Regions from separate parts of the Brachybacterium atlanticum genome, predicted to be linked through region 3. Evidence: predicted binding sites of a transcription regulator. Region 3 holds the regulator's gene; each other region holds the start of a gene.

Region 1 (4,547 bases), on a different contig from region 3:
GATGAGGCCGGTGAAGTCCCCGGTCCCGTCGCCGTTGCCGTCGGCGAAGGCGCGCACCAGCACCTCGTAGAACACGGCCTTGCGGTACCAGTGCGGGTCGTAGTCGACCCCCGGGCCCTGCGGGGAGAACTGGGCGGGGTTCAGGGGCATCGGGACCTCCACGGCGGCTGGGACGGCGGACGCGCTTACACCACAATAGTGTCCGCCGCGTCGGCGCGGACCCCCTCGGCGGGCGACGGACCGGGCGGTCTCCTCCCGCCCTGTCGGGCGCGAGGCTGCGGGGCCCGCCGCCGCGGCGGGACCGGCGCGCTCTCGGCCCGGGCGCGGTCCCAGGCCGACCTCAGTCCCGGATCCGCCAGTCCACGGGGTCGGCGCCCTGCGCCTCGAGCAGCGCGTTCACCTGCGAGAAGGGACGGGAGCCGAAGAAGCCGCGAGAGGCCGACAGGGGGCTCGGGTGCGGGCTCGCCACATGCGGAACCTCGCCCAGCAGCGGGATCAGCGACTGCGCATCGCGGCCCCAGAGGATCGCCGCGAGCGGCCCGCCGCGGGCCACCAGCGCGCGGATCGCGTGCTCGGTGATCTCCTCCCAGCCGCGACGTCGGTGCGAGGCGGGGGCGCCGGGCGCGACGGTGAGGACCCGGTTCAGCAGCAGCACCCCCTGGTCCTGCCAGGAGGAGAGGTCGCCGTGCGCGGCGGGGACGATGCCGAGATCGCTCTCGAGCTCCTTGTAGATGTTGGTCAGGGAGCGGGGGAGCGGGCGCACGTGCCGCTCCACCGCGAAGGACAGACCGATCGGGTGACCCGGCGTGGGATACGGGTCCTGGCCGACGATCAGCACCCGCACCTCGGACATCGGCCGGGTGAAGGCGCGCAGCACCGCCTCGCCGGCGGGCAGGTAGCCGCGGCCCGCGCGGACCTCCTCGCGCAGGAAGCCGCCGATCTCGTGGAGGCGGTCCTCGACGGGGCGGAGGGTCTCGGCCCAGTCGGGGGCGATGATCTCGGTCAGGGGGGCAGCCATGGAGGCAGTCAACCATCCGCCGGCGGCGCCGTCGGGGCGCGTCGGCCCCTCCCGGCGAGGCATCCCTCACGACCTGCGCGGGGCAGCGGCGTGGCAGCGCGGGGGAGCGGGCGCGGGTGCGTAGCCTCGATCCATGCCCTCCGCCTCCGACGAGCCCGCCCGCGCCGACGCGCGCCCCTCCGACACCCCGTCGTCGGAGCGCACGTCGACGGAGCGCACGGCGTCCGAGCGCGTGCCGTCCGAGGTCGCGCTGCCGGGGCCGCAGGGGGCGCTCACCGAGCGGGACCGGCGGATCCTCGCGCTCGAGGGGCGCACCTTCCGCTACGTCGGCGCGAAGGAGCGGGCGATCCGCGAGGAGATCGGCCTGTCGAAGGTCGCCTACTACGTGCGGCTGAACGCCCTGCTCGACGAGCCGGCGGCGCTGCGCGCGGCCCCCGCCGTCGTCAACAGGCTCCGCGCCCGACGCACCTCCGAGGACGGCGGTGCCTCCCTCGGCGGCGACCATCGCGTGGCCTGAGCCATCCGTCTCCGGGGCGTGTGCTCCACCCCCGATCCGGGTCGACCATGTTAAATGGGTCCGTGGCTGATTCCCAGTATCCCTACCCGCCGGACCGATTCGACGACGAGGCGGACGCCGTCACCTTCCACGGCGCCCACCGCGCCGAGCTCCCCTTCTGGCGGGAGAACCTGCTGTACATCATCATCATCGGCGCGGCCGTGGTGCTGCTGGTGGTGCTGCTCTTCGTGATCGGCGGCATGGGCGGCGGCGACGACGGCGCCGAGGGCCCGGCCTCCAGCTCCGAGAGCGCCTCGAGCGAGGCCGCCCCCGAGGAGAGTTCCTCGGAGGAGCCCGCCCCGGAGCCCGACCTCTCCGTGCCCGTCCAGGTGGTCAACGCCGGCAGCATCAACGGCCTCGCCGGCACCTGGCAGGAGGAGCTCCAGGGCGAGGGCTGGGAGGACGTCAGCGTCGCCACCGCCGACAGCCCCCAGCAGGAGCCCGTCGTGTTCTACCGCGACGAGGCAGACGCGGACACCGCCCAGGCGCTCGCCGAGCAGGTCGGCGCCGGCGAGGCCCGCCAGAGCGACGAGTACGACTCGCCCCTGACCTTCGTCGCGGTCACCGAGCCCGGTGACGGCGGCGACGAGGGCGGCGAGGGCGAGGGCTGACCCCTCCCCGCACGCCCCTGCGGCCCCGCGACGCGCCGCTCCTCCTCCGGGAGGGGCGGCGCGTCCGCGTGTGCGGGCCGTGGGGCGGGACGGGGTGCGCGCCCGTCGGCGCCGTCCGGCGCGCTCGTCGGCCCGGCGCGCCCGTCGGCGCCGGTCGGCGAGATGCCCCCGGGCGACGTCCGCCCCGGCAGCCGGTGGCGTGTCCGCTTCTCGCAGAGAGTTAGCACTCTCGGGGGCAGAGTGCTTATGATGATCTGGCACTCGGTGCACGGGAGTGACAGCCCCTGCGCACATAGCCTCCGCGCACCGGGACCTGAACATTCCGGCCCCGTGAGGGCGTCGGCGCCGTGGGACATGAACACGGAGTCGGCTCCCGTCCGTCGCGGGCACTGGGCCGGGTGGACATCACAGACACGGGAGAGATTCCACAATGGCCAAGCTCATCTCTTACGACGAGGAGGCCCGGCGCGGCCTCGAGCGGGGAATGAACCAGCTCGCCGACGCCGTCAAGGTCACCCTCGGCCCCAAGGGTCGCAACGTCGTGCTCGAGAAGTCCTGGGGCGCCCCCACCATCACCAACGACGGCGTGTCGATCGCCAAGGAGATCGAGCTCGACGATCCCTACGAGAAGATCGGCGCCGAGCTGGTGAAGGAGGTCGCCAAGAAGACCGACGACATCGCCGGCGACGGCACCACCACCGCCACCGTCCTCGCACAGGCCCTGGTCAAGGAGGGCCTGCGCAACGTCGCCGCGGGCGCCAACCCGATCGCGCTCAAGCGCGGCATCGACCAGGCCGTGGCCGCGGTCTCCGAGACCCTGCTCAAGCAGGCCAAGGAGATCGAGACCAAGGAGCAGATCGCTTCCACCGCCGCCATCTCCGCGGCCGACCCGGCCATCGGCGAGCTCATCGCCGAGGCCCTCGACAAGGTCGGCAAGGAGGGCGTGATCACGGTCGAGGAGTCCAACACCATGGGCCTCGAGCTGGAGCTCACCGAGGGCATGCGCTTCGACAAGGGCTTCATCTCGCCGTACTTCGTCACCGACGCCGAGCGCCAGGAGACCGTGCTCGAGGATCCCTACATCCTCCTGCTCTCCTCCAAGGTGTCCTCCGTCAAGGACCTGCTGCCGCTGCTGGAGAAGGTCATCCAGGCCGGCAAGCCGCTGGCGATCATCGCCGAGGACGTCGAGGGCGAGGCCCTCGCGGTGCTCGTGGTGAACAAGCTCAAGGGCTCCTTCAAGTCCGTGGCCGTCAAGGCCCCCGGCTTCGGCGACCGTCGCAAGGCGATGCTGGAGGACATGGCGATCCTCACCGGCGGCCAGGTCATCGCCGAGGAGGTCGGCCTCAAGCTGGAGACCGCCGGTCTCGAGCAGCTCGGCCAGGCGCGCAAGATCGTCGTCACCAAGGATGAGACCACCATCGTCGAGGGCACCGGCGACGCCGACCGCATCGCCGGCCGCGTCTCCCAGATCCGCGCCGAGATCGAGAACTCCGACTCGGACTACGACCGCGAGAAGCTCCAGGAGCGCCTCGCGAAGCTGGCCGGCGGCGTCGCCGTCATCAAGGCCGGCGCCGCGACCGAGGTCGAGCTCAAGGAGCGCAAGCACCGCATCGAGGATGCCGTGCGCAACGCCAAGGCCGCCGTGGACGAGGGCGTCGTCGCCGGTGGTGGCGTCGCGCTGCTGCAGGCCGGTGCGGACACCTTCGGCAAGCTCGCCCTCGAGGGCGACGAGGCCACCGGTGGCAACATCGTCAAGGTCGCCATCGAGGCACCGCTCAAGCAGATCGCGGTCAACGCCGGTCTCGAGGGCGGCGTCGTGGCGGAGAAGGTCAAGAACCTTCCCGTCGGCCAGGGCCTGAACGCGGCCACCGGTGAGTACGAGGACCTGGTCTCGGCCGGGATCATCGACCCCGTCAAGGTGACCCGCTCCGCGCTGCAGAACGCCGCGTCCATCGCGGGCCTGTTCCTCACCACCGAGGCCGTCGTGGCCGACAAGCCGGAGCCCGAGGCCCCGGCCGCCGGCGGCGACATGGGCGGCATGGGGGGCATGGGCGGCATGATGTGATCTCCTGATCACCTGCCGCTCCACCCGAGTGCTCGACGAGCCCCGATCCTCTGACGAGGGTCGGGGCTCGTCGCTGTCCGTGGAGGCGGGAATGGGCAGTACTCCCCATGGTCGCGGCGGGCACCGGCGCCTATGGTCGGGTGCGGGGGAGACATCGACGTCACACGGAGGGGAACCATGTTCCACGGAGCAGACACCGGCCGGCTGCAGGACTTCGCGCAGCGGCTGGGAGAGAGCTCGGGACGCACGTCGGAGCTGCTCGACGAGGCGACCACCTGGAGGCTGAGCCGTTCGAAG
Region 2 (4,547 bases), on a different contig from region 3:
CCGCACCGGCCCGCGGCTCGAGCGATGGCTGGGCGGGCGGGGCCTGGCCCCCGTCGAGAAGCAGGTCGTGGCCGACGGCCCCGAGGTGGGCCGCGCGCTCGCCGAGGCGATCGCCGACGGCGTCGACGTGGTCATCACCTCCGGCGGCACCGGCATCAGCCCCACGGACGTCACCCCCGAGCAGACCGCGCCGCTGATCGAGCGGGAGATGCCCGGGATCCTCGAGGCCGTGCGCCGCCGGGGCGAGTCGGCGAAGGCCACCGCCCTGCTCAGCCGCGGCGTCGCCGGGATGGCGGGACGGAGCTTCGTGGTGAACCTGCCGGGCTCCCGAGGCGGGGTGAAGGACGGCATCGCCGTGATCGACCCGCTGCTGGACCACCTGCTCGAGCAGCGCGACGGCGGGGACCACGGGCCGGAGGGCGGGGCGGGGGCCGATGGGTCCGGCGACTCGGCCCGCGTCGCCGTGACCACGGCGGTGATGAGCGGGACCGACCCGATCGCGGAGGCGACGGACCCGGGGACCCCGTCGGACCAGGCCGATCCGACTCGCGGGACGAGCACCTTCCCCGCGGGCGGCGTCGACGAGCGCGGCGACGCCGCGGCGCGGGGGCTGCGGATCGCGGGCGACCCCGCGATGGGGGAGGCTCCGCAGCGGGTGCGGCATGCTGCGGTCGGCACCGAGGAGTTCACCGTGGCCGCCATGGCGACGGCCGTGGCTGACCCGCGCTGCGGCGCCGTGGTCACCTTCGACGGCGTGGTGCGCGACCACGACGGCGGGCGCGGCGTGGACCGGCTCGAGTACACGTCCCATCCCTCCGCCCCCGCCGTGATCGCCGAGGTCGCCGCCGAGATCGCGGAGCGCTACCCGGACGTCCTCGTCGCGGTCGCCCATCGCGTCGGACCCCTCGCCATCGGGGACTCCGCCCTCGTGTGCGCGATCGCGGCCCCGCACCGCAAGCAGGCCTTCGTCGCCTGCGACGAGCTCGTGGACACCGTCAAGCAGCGCGTCCCGATCTGGAAGCACCAGGTCTTCGACGACGGCGCGAGCGAATGGGTGGGGGCGCTGGGCTGAACCCGGTCGACTCCGTCACCTGCGCGTCACCTGCGGTCGCTACCGTTCCCGGCATGCGCATCCTGCACCTGACCGACACGCATCTCTACGGCGATCCGTTCGCCCGCCACTACGACCGTATCGACACCGCCGCCGCCCTGCGCGGACTCCTCGCCCGCCTGGAGGGCCTCAAGGGCATCGACGCCGTGGTCCACACCGGCGACGCCTCCGAGGACGGCACCGCCGAGAGCTATCGCCTGCTCCACGAGATCCTCGACCCCTTCGCCGCCGCTCTCGACGCGCCGCTGGCGATCGTCATGGGCAACCACGACGTCTCCGCCGTCTACGGCGAGGCGGTCGCCCCGGGCGAGCGGACCGCGCCGAGCCAGGACCGGGTCGTGCCGCTCGCCGGAGGGGCCCGCGTGGTCGTGCTCGACTCGAGCGTCCCCGGCGCCGGCTACGGGCACCTCGATCCCGAGCAGCTGGACTGGCTGCGCGGAGTCCTCGCCGAGCCCGCGCCCGGCGGGACCGTGCTCGCGATCCACCACCCGCCGCTCGTCGCGGCGACCCCGCTGCTGCGCGGCCTCGACCTCGACGGGCTCGACGAGCTCGCCGCCGTGCTCGACGGCTCCGACGTGCGGATCGTGCTCTCGGGCCACTACCACCACGAGATGACCGGCGAGATCGCCGGGATCCCGGTGCACGTCGCCCCCGGGATCACCAACGTGGTCGACCCCGCCGGGGCGGGCGCGGACGAGCAGTCGCTCGCCCTGTCGGGCGTGAGTCTGGTGGAACTGGGGGAGGGGGCGCCGCGCGTGGTCAGCTCGGTGTTGCCGAACGCCGGCGACACCCTCGCCGATGCGGAGCGCCCGGTCTACCGCTTCACCCCCGAGCAGGTCGCTCAGATCCTCGAGGCCGCCGGGCGGTGAGCGGCGGGACCTCGCCCGGCCGCTCCGGGGCCGGACACGGAGCGTCCTGGCGGCCGCGCCTTGCACGACGCCCCTGCAGGCACTGCCTGCAGGGGCGTCGTCGGCGGCGCTGGGGGCGCGCCTGAGGAGATCAGTAGCCGAAGCCGTAGGGGCGGATGCCCTGGGAGCCGTGACGGGCGACGGAGGCGGTGGCATCGTCGCGATGGTCGCGGTGCGTGCCCGTCTCGACGATCTCCTGCGCGAGCTGGTCGTCGCGGCGACGGAGGGCGGAGCGGAGGGTGCGGATGAAGGCCATGGAGGATCTCCTCGGGTTCGGAGGGGTGTGAGCGTTGCGGACGGGCCCTGGATCGCAGGTGCGCCGTCGGTCTCGACATCCCCAGTCCTATCGCGCGCGGGGCGTGGCGTCACGCCTTCGGGGACGACAAGTTATCGGGTTCACAAGAAGGGTGTGACCTGGGCATCCCACGAGCCTTTCGGGGTCCGGGGGGCGGGCGAAGCAGGGGTTGTGGCCTGCGGGCTCGGAGCCTCGACGCCGACCCCGAGGGGGCGGCGCAGCCCAAGGGAGAAGGGGCGGAACGGGAGGGGCGGCAATCGGGTCGTCGCGAACTCGATCGCCGCGCTCTCCGGAGTCGCGGAGCGGGCGGAGTCGGGTGTACGGCGTGCACGCGCGTGGCTTTCTCCGGGTTCGTTGCCTGCGGCGACGCGTGCAGCGCGACGCATTGACCACATCCAGCCCAGATCTAGCACTCGCCTTGCGTGAGTGCCAGCCGTCGTCCTAGAGTGAGCGCCGTTGGCAGTCGATGGCCGAGAGTGCCAGAAGCTGCGACGAGGGACCCGTCCCGGTCGGCACCGCGACGACGATCGGACCCGGGCCCCGACCCCGAACTCACACAGAGTCCATCTCTTCATGAAGGAGTGAGCCGCATGTCGGTCTCCATCAAGCCCCTCGAGGACCGCGTCGTCGTCAAGCCGCTCGAGGCGGAGCAGACCACCGCCTCCGGCCTGGTCATCCCGGACACCGCGAAGGAGAAGCCCCAGGAGGGCGAGGTCGTCGCCGTCGGCGCCGGTCGCTTCGACGACAAGGGCGAGCGCGTCCCCATGGACGTCAAGGTCGGCGACAAGGTCGTCTTCTCCAAGTACGGCGGCACCGAGCTCAAGTACGGCAACGAGGAGTTCCTGGTCCTCGGCGCGCGCGACATCCTCGCGATCATCGAGGCCTGAGCCATGGCCAAGGAGATCCTGTACAACGAGGACGCGCGCCGCGCGCTCGAGCGGGGCGTGGACAAGCTCGCCAACACCGTCAAGGTGACGCTCGGGCCCAAGGGCCGCAACGTCGTCCTCGACAAGAAGTGGGGCGCCCCCACCATCACGAACGACGGCGTGACCATCGCCCGTGAGATCGAGCTCGAGGATCCCTACGAGAACCTCGGCGCTCAGCTCACCAAGGAGGTCGCGACCAAGACCAACGACGTGGCCGGCGATGGCACCACCACCGCCACCGTCCTCGCCCAGGCCATCGTGCACGAGGGTCTGCGCAACGTCGCCTCCGGCGCGGCGCCCGCCGCCCTCAAGCGCGGCATCGAGAAGGCCGTCGAGGCCCTCTCCGAGAAGCTCGGGGAGATCTCGACCCCGGTCGACGGCAAGGCCCAGATCGCGTCGGTCGCCTCGGTCTCCAGCCAGGACCGCGAGATCGGCGACCTGCTCGCCGAGGCCTTCGACAAGGTCGGCAAGGACGGCGTCATCACGGTGGAGGAGTCCTCCACCACCGCGATGGAGCTCGACTTCACCGAGGGAATGCAGTTCGACAAGGGCTTCATCTCCCCGCACTTCGTCACCGATGCGGACCGCCAGGAGGTCGTCCTCGAGGACGCGCAGGTGCTGCTGCACCAGGGCAAGATCTCGGCCGTGGCCGACATCCTCCCGCTGCTCGAGAAGGTGGTGGAGAGCGGCAAGCCGCTGTTCATCATCGCCGAGGACGTCGACGGCGAGGCCCTGTCCACGCTGGTCGTCAACAAGATCCGCGGCGCCTTCAAGGGCGCGGCCGTCAAGGCTCCCGCCTTCGGCGACCGCCGCAAGGCCATGCTCCAGGACATCGCCGTGCTCACCGGCGCCCAGGTCGTCACGTCCGACCTCGGCCTGGACCTCAAGACCGTCGACACCGACGTGCTCGGCCACGCCGGCCGCGTCGTCGTCACCAAGGACTCCACCACCATCGTGGGCGGGGCCGGCGACGATCAGGCCGTGGCCGATCGCGTCGCGCAGATCCGTGCCGAGATCGAGAACACCGACTCCGACTGGGATCGCGAGAAGCTCCAGGAGCGCCTCGCGAAGCTGGCCGGCGGCGTGTCCGTGATCAAGGTCGGGGCTCACACCGAGGTGGAGCTCAAGGAGAAGAAGATGCGCATCGAGGACGCGGTCTCCGCGACCCGCGCCGCCATCGAGGAGGGGATCGTCGCCGGCGGTGGCTCCGCCATCGTGCAGGCGTCCTCCGTGCTGGTCGACGACCTCGGCCTGACCGGTGACGAGGCCGTGGGCGTGCGCGCCGTGGCCCGTGCGGTCGTCGAGCC
Region 3 (4,547 bases):
CAGGCGCTCGCGGAGCTTCGCGAACGGGCCGCCGTGGTTCTTGGGACGGGTGGCCTCGTCGCCGCGGAGGGCGGCGAAGCGCTCGAGCAGCTCGCGCTCCTCGTCGGTGAGCGCGCTGGGCACGTCCACGTCGAGGACCACGCGGATGTCGCCGCGGCGCTCGCGGCGCAGCGGGGTGACGCCGAGGCCCTTGAGGAGGATCTCCTCGCCGGGCTGGGCACCGGGGCGGATGTCGAGCTCCTGTTCCCCGTCGAAGGTCTCCAGCGGGATCGTCGCACCGAGCGCGGCGGTGGTCATCGGCACGGAGACCGTGGTGACGAGGTCGTCGCCGGAGCGGTCGAACATCTCGTGGTCCTTGACGGACAGCTCCACGAAGAGGTCGCCGGAGGGGCCGCCGGCCTCGCCGGTCTCGCCCTCGCCGCGCAGCTGGATGCGGGTGCCGTTCTCGACGCCGGAGGGGATGCGCACGGTGACGGTGCGCTCGGTGGCGGTGCGGCCGTGGCCGGAGCAGCCGGTGCAGGGGCTCTCGATCACGTCGCCGTGGCCCTCGCAGGTGGGGCAGGGCGCCATGGTGACCATCTGGCCCAGCAGCGACTGCTGGACGCGCTGGACGTGGCCGGAGCCGTTGCAGGCGGTGCAGCGGGTGGGGCTGGTGCCCGGCTCGGCGCAGGAGCCGGAGCAGCGCTCGCACAGCACGGCGGTGCGGAAGGTGACCTCCTGCTCGGTGCCGAAGACGACGTCGCGCAGCTCGATCTTCACCCGGCGCAGCACGTCGCCGCCGCGGCGCTGCCGCGGGACGGGGCCCTGGTTGCGCCCGCGCATCCCGGAGGCTCCGGCGAACATGTCGAAGATGTCGTTGAAGTCGAATCCGGCGCCGCCGCCGGGGAAGCCGCCCATGCCCGGGCCGCCGCCCATGTCGTACTGGCGGCGCTTGTCCGCATGGGAGAGGGTCTCGTACGCCTGGGAGACCTTCTTGAACTTCTCCGCCGCCTCCGGGTCCGGGTTGACGTCCGGGTGGAGGGTGCGGGCGAGCTTGCGGTACGCCTTCTTGATCTCCTCGGTCGAGGCGTCGCGGGAGACGCCGAGCAGCTCGTAGTAGTCGTCGTTCACAGGCGTGGGTCCTTCACAGGGGTCGGAGGTCGGTGACGGCCGGCGACGGGCGCGTGGCCCGCCGGCGCGGTCATTCGAGGAATCGGGAGACATAGCGGGCGATCGCCTGGACGGTCGAGATCCCGGCCGCGTAGTCCATGCGGCTGGGGCCGAGGATCGCGAGGTGGGAGCCGGCGCCGTAGCCCGCGCCGACGAGCGCGGCCTGGTGCAGCGCCCGGTCGTGGAGCTCGGTGCCGATCCGCACCTGCACGTCCCCCGGGGAGACGTGCATCTCGGTGAACAGGCGCAGCAGCACCAGCTGCTCCTCGAGGACGTCCAGCAGCGGCTCGACGTCGCGGGCGAAGTCCTCGGCGGAGCGGGCGATGTTCGCGGTGCCCGCCGTCATGATGCGGTCCTCGGCGCGGGTCGCGGCCAGCGCGGTGAGCGCCTCGGCCACCTCCGCGGCGGCGGGCCGCTCGGGGACGGGCAGGGACTCGAGGTAGTCCGTCAGCGGGCCTGCGAGGTCGGTGACCTCCCGGCCGGCGACGGCGCGGTTGAGCTGGTCGCGCAGCGCCGCGTAGTACTCGGCGGGGCGACCGGCGACGACGGGGACGGTGCGCTGGTCCACCCGCCCCGACTCGGTGATCAGCACGACCAGCAGCAGCGAGTCCGCGACCTTCACGAGCTCGACGTGGCGGATGCGGGCCTGGCGCCGGGCCGGGTACTGCACCATCGCGACCTGCTGGGTGAGCTGGGCGAGGAGGCGCACGGTGCGGGCCAGGAGCTCCTCGACGTCCCCCGCGTCCTCGAGCAGGGTGCGGATCGCCCGCTTCTCGGCGGCGGAGAGGGGCTTGACCATCGCGACGTGGTCGACGAAGGCGCGATATCCCTTGTCGGTGGGGACGCGGCCGGCGGAGGTGTGGGGCTGGTGGATCAGCCCCTCCTCCTCGAGGACGGACATGTCGTTGCGGACGGTCGCCGCGGAGACGCCGAGCTCGTGCCGCTCCAGCAGCGACTTCGAGCCGACGGGTTCGCGCGTGGAGACGTAGTCCTCGACGATGGCGCCGAGGATCTGGAGCTTGCGGTCGTCCATGTCGTGCACCTCCTGCCGCGCGGTCCGGCACCGGGGCGTCCCGGTGCCCGGGTCTCCCTGGACATTGGCACTCTCCCATGCCAAGTGCCAATCGTACGCGTCCGCGGCGTGCTTCGCAGGGAGGCGTTCGCCACGGGGCTACAGTGTCCGCCGTGTCCACCCCGCCTGCTCGCTTCCCCGACCGGTACGGCGCCGATGTGCTCTCCTCCGGTCCGCCCGCCCATCACCGCCGCCGCCCCGTCGGCCGCGAGGTCCCCGCGCAGCGCGACCTCGTCGTCGAGGAGGCCTCGACCGGCTTCACCGGCGCGATCACGCGCGTGGAGAAGACGGCCGGAGAGCTGATCGTCGAGCTGGAGGACGGCCGCGGCCGACGCCGCACCTTCCCGCTCGGGCCGGGCTTCATGATCGACGGGCAGCCCGTCGTCCTCACCCGCCCGCAGGCGGCGCAGAAGGCGCCCGTCCGCAAGCGCTCCGCCTCCGGCTCGGTGTACGTCGAGGGGGCGAAGGCGCGCACCGCACGTGCGTCGCGGATCTGGGTCGAGGGCACCCATGACGCGGAGCTGGTGCAGAAGGTGTGGGGCCACGACCTGCGGATCGAGGGCATCGTCGTCGAGCAGCTCGAGGGCGCCGACAACCTCGCAGAGCGCGTGCGCGAGTTCGGCCCCTCCCCCGGCCGCCGGCTCGGGATCCTGGTGGACCACCTGGTGAAGGGGTCGAAGGAGTCCCGCATCGCAGCCGAGGTGATGGCCCTGCCGGGCGCCCGGGGAAACGTCACCGTGCTCGGCCACCCCTACGTCGACGTGTGGCAGGCCGTGAAGCCCGCGCGCGTGGGGCTGAAGGAGTGGCCGCACATCCCCAGGGGGACGGACATCAAGGTCGGCTCCCTCGCCGCGCTCGGCTGGCCCCACGAGGACAAGGCCGACATCGGCCTGGGCTGGAAGCGGATCCTCTCCACGGTCCGCTCCTACGCCGACGTCGAGCCGACGCTCTCGGGGCGCATCGAGGAGCTCATCGACTTCGTCACCGTCGACCAGGGCTGACCGGGCCGCGGTACGGGACGGGGAGGCGAGCCGTCGATGCGCCTCTCGGCGCGGTGAGCGGCGACTCTCGCGAGCCCACCAGGGGGATATCCCCCAGCGGATGCGGCGGACCGCCGCGCTGACCGTGGGGTCTCCGGCTCGTTAGGGTGAACCCGTCACCCGAGACGACGGCCCCCGCGCCGACCGAGACGAAGAAGGATCCCATGAGCCAGACTCCGCATCCGCACGACCCGTACGGCACCGAGCCCGGCACCCCCGCCTCCGACTCGCTGCCCGAGCAGCCTGCCGCGCGCCCGGCCTCGGACCACCTCGACATCGACGCCCCTGCCGCCCCCGCGCCGCAGGAGCAGGGCAGCGCGACCTCGGACCCGGCAGAGCATCCCTACGATCCGTTCGCGCAGTCCGCTCCCAGCGCGCAGCCGGCCCCCGCCGCGCAGCATGATCCCTTCGCGCAGCAGGACCCCTACGCACAGCAGGGCTCCGCTCAGCAGGCGGATCCCTACGGGCAGTCCGCGAGCTCGGCCGCTCCGGCCGCAGCGCCGGCCTCCCCCTACGGGGCGCCCTCGCCGTCCCAGCCCTCCGCGCAGCCGGCCCACGCCCAGCAGCCGTACGGGCAGCAGCAGGCTCCGCATGCCCAGCAGCACGCTCCCTACGCCGCCCACGGACAGACCTCAGCCGGAGGAACCATGAACCCCGACCAGGCCCCCGCCCACGTCAAGGGCGTCTTCGACGGCCCGCTGATCGGCCAGCCCACCACCGAGTCCGACACGAAGCTCTGGGCGATGCTCGCGCAGCTCTCGGCGATCGTCGGCTACGTGATCGGCGCCGGCTTCCTCGGCTGGCTCGGCCCGCTGATCATCTTCCTGGTCTACAAGGACCGCAACCGCTTCGTCCGCTACAACGCGGCGGAGGCGCTGAACGCGGCGATCGCGACCCTGATCGTGGAGATCGCGCTCGCCATCGTCTTCACGATCATCACGGTCATCACCTTCGGCTTCGGCTCGGTGCTCTTCGCCCTCATCGGCGTCCCGGCGCTGGTCCACGTCGTCTTCGCCATCATCGGCGCGGTGAAGGCCTACCAGGGCGAGTGGTGGAACTACCCCGTCAACATCCGCCTCGTGAAGTGATCCGCATCCGCAGCAGCTGAGTCACGGCCGACGGCCGGATGCAGGAGCCCCCGGGAGTCGCTCCCGGGGGCTCCCGCATGTCGGGGCGCGGGCGGCCGATGCCGCGCGCCGGAACCGGATGCCGCGCGCCCGGGCCGGACGCCGTGGGCCAGGACTCGACACCGCGCGCAGGGTCCTGTCGCACGGCGCCGCGGCCCG

What was found. Region 3 encodes HrcA, which represses chaperone genes, less so after heat shock. Its sites were predicted from a motif close to TTNGCACTCGNNNNNNNCGAGTGCNAA; they were not measured.
Region 1: the regulator HrcA is predicted to act here: its motif matches at 2,406-2,432, upstream of groL (chaperonin GroEL).
Region 2: the regulator HrcA is predicted to act here: its motif matches at 2,721-2,747, upstream of groES (co-chaperone GroES).

What each region holds. Positions count from the first base shown of each region.
Region 1 covers NZ_JAKJJW010000046.1:5,473-10,019, forward strand. The annotation lists gene treS (maltose alpha-D-glucosyltransferase) at 1-150, opposite strand, end outside; gene L3K22_RS15510 (uracil-DNA glycosylase) at 341-1,018, opposite strand; gene L3K22_RS15515 (DUF3263 domain-containing protein) at 1,152-1,535, shown strand; gene L3K22_RS15520 (LytR C-terminal domain-containing protein) at 1,598-2,185, shown strand; gene groL (chaperonin GroEL) at 2,616-4,250, shown strand; gene L3K22_RS15530 (hypothetical protein) at 4,428-4,547, shown strand, end outside.
Region 2 covers NZ_JAKJJW010000032.1:1,431-5,977, reverse strand. The annotation lists gene L3K22_RS13500 (molybdenum cofactor biosynthesis protein MoaE) at 1-1,072, shown strand, start outside; gene L3K22_RS13495 (metallophosphoesterase family protein) at 1,126-1,980, shown strand; gene L3K22_RS13490 (hypothetical protein) at 2,111-2,275, opposite strand; gene groES (co-chaperone GroES) at 2,905-3,201, shown strand; gene groL (chaperonin GroEL) at 3,205-4,547, shown strand, end outside.
Region 3 covers NZ_JAKJJW010000004.1:89,143-93,689, forward strand. The annotation lists gene dnaJ (molecular chaperone DnaJ) at 1-1,110, opposite strand, end outside; gene hrcA (heat-inducible transcriptional repressor HrcA) at 1,181-2,182, opposite strand; gene L3K22_RS03140 (DUF3097 domain-containing protein) at 2,326-3,222, shown strand; gene L3K22_RS03145 (DUF4870 domain-containing protein) at 3,426-4,349, shown strand.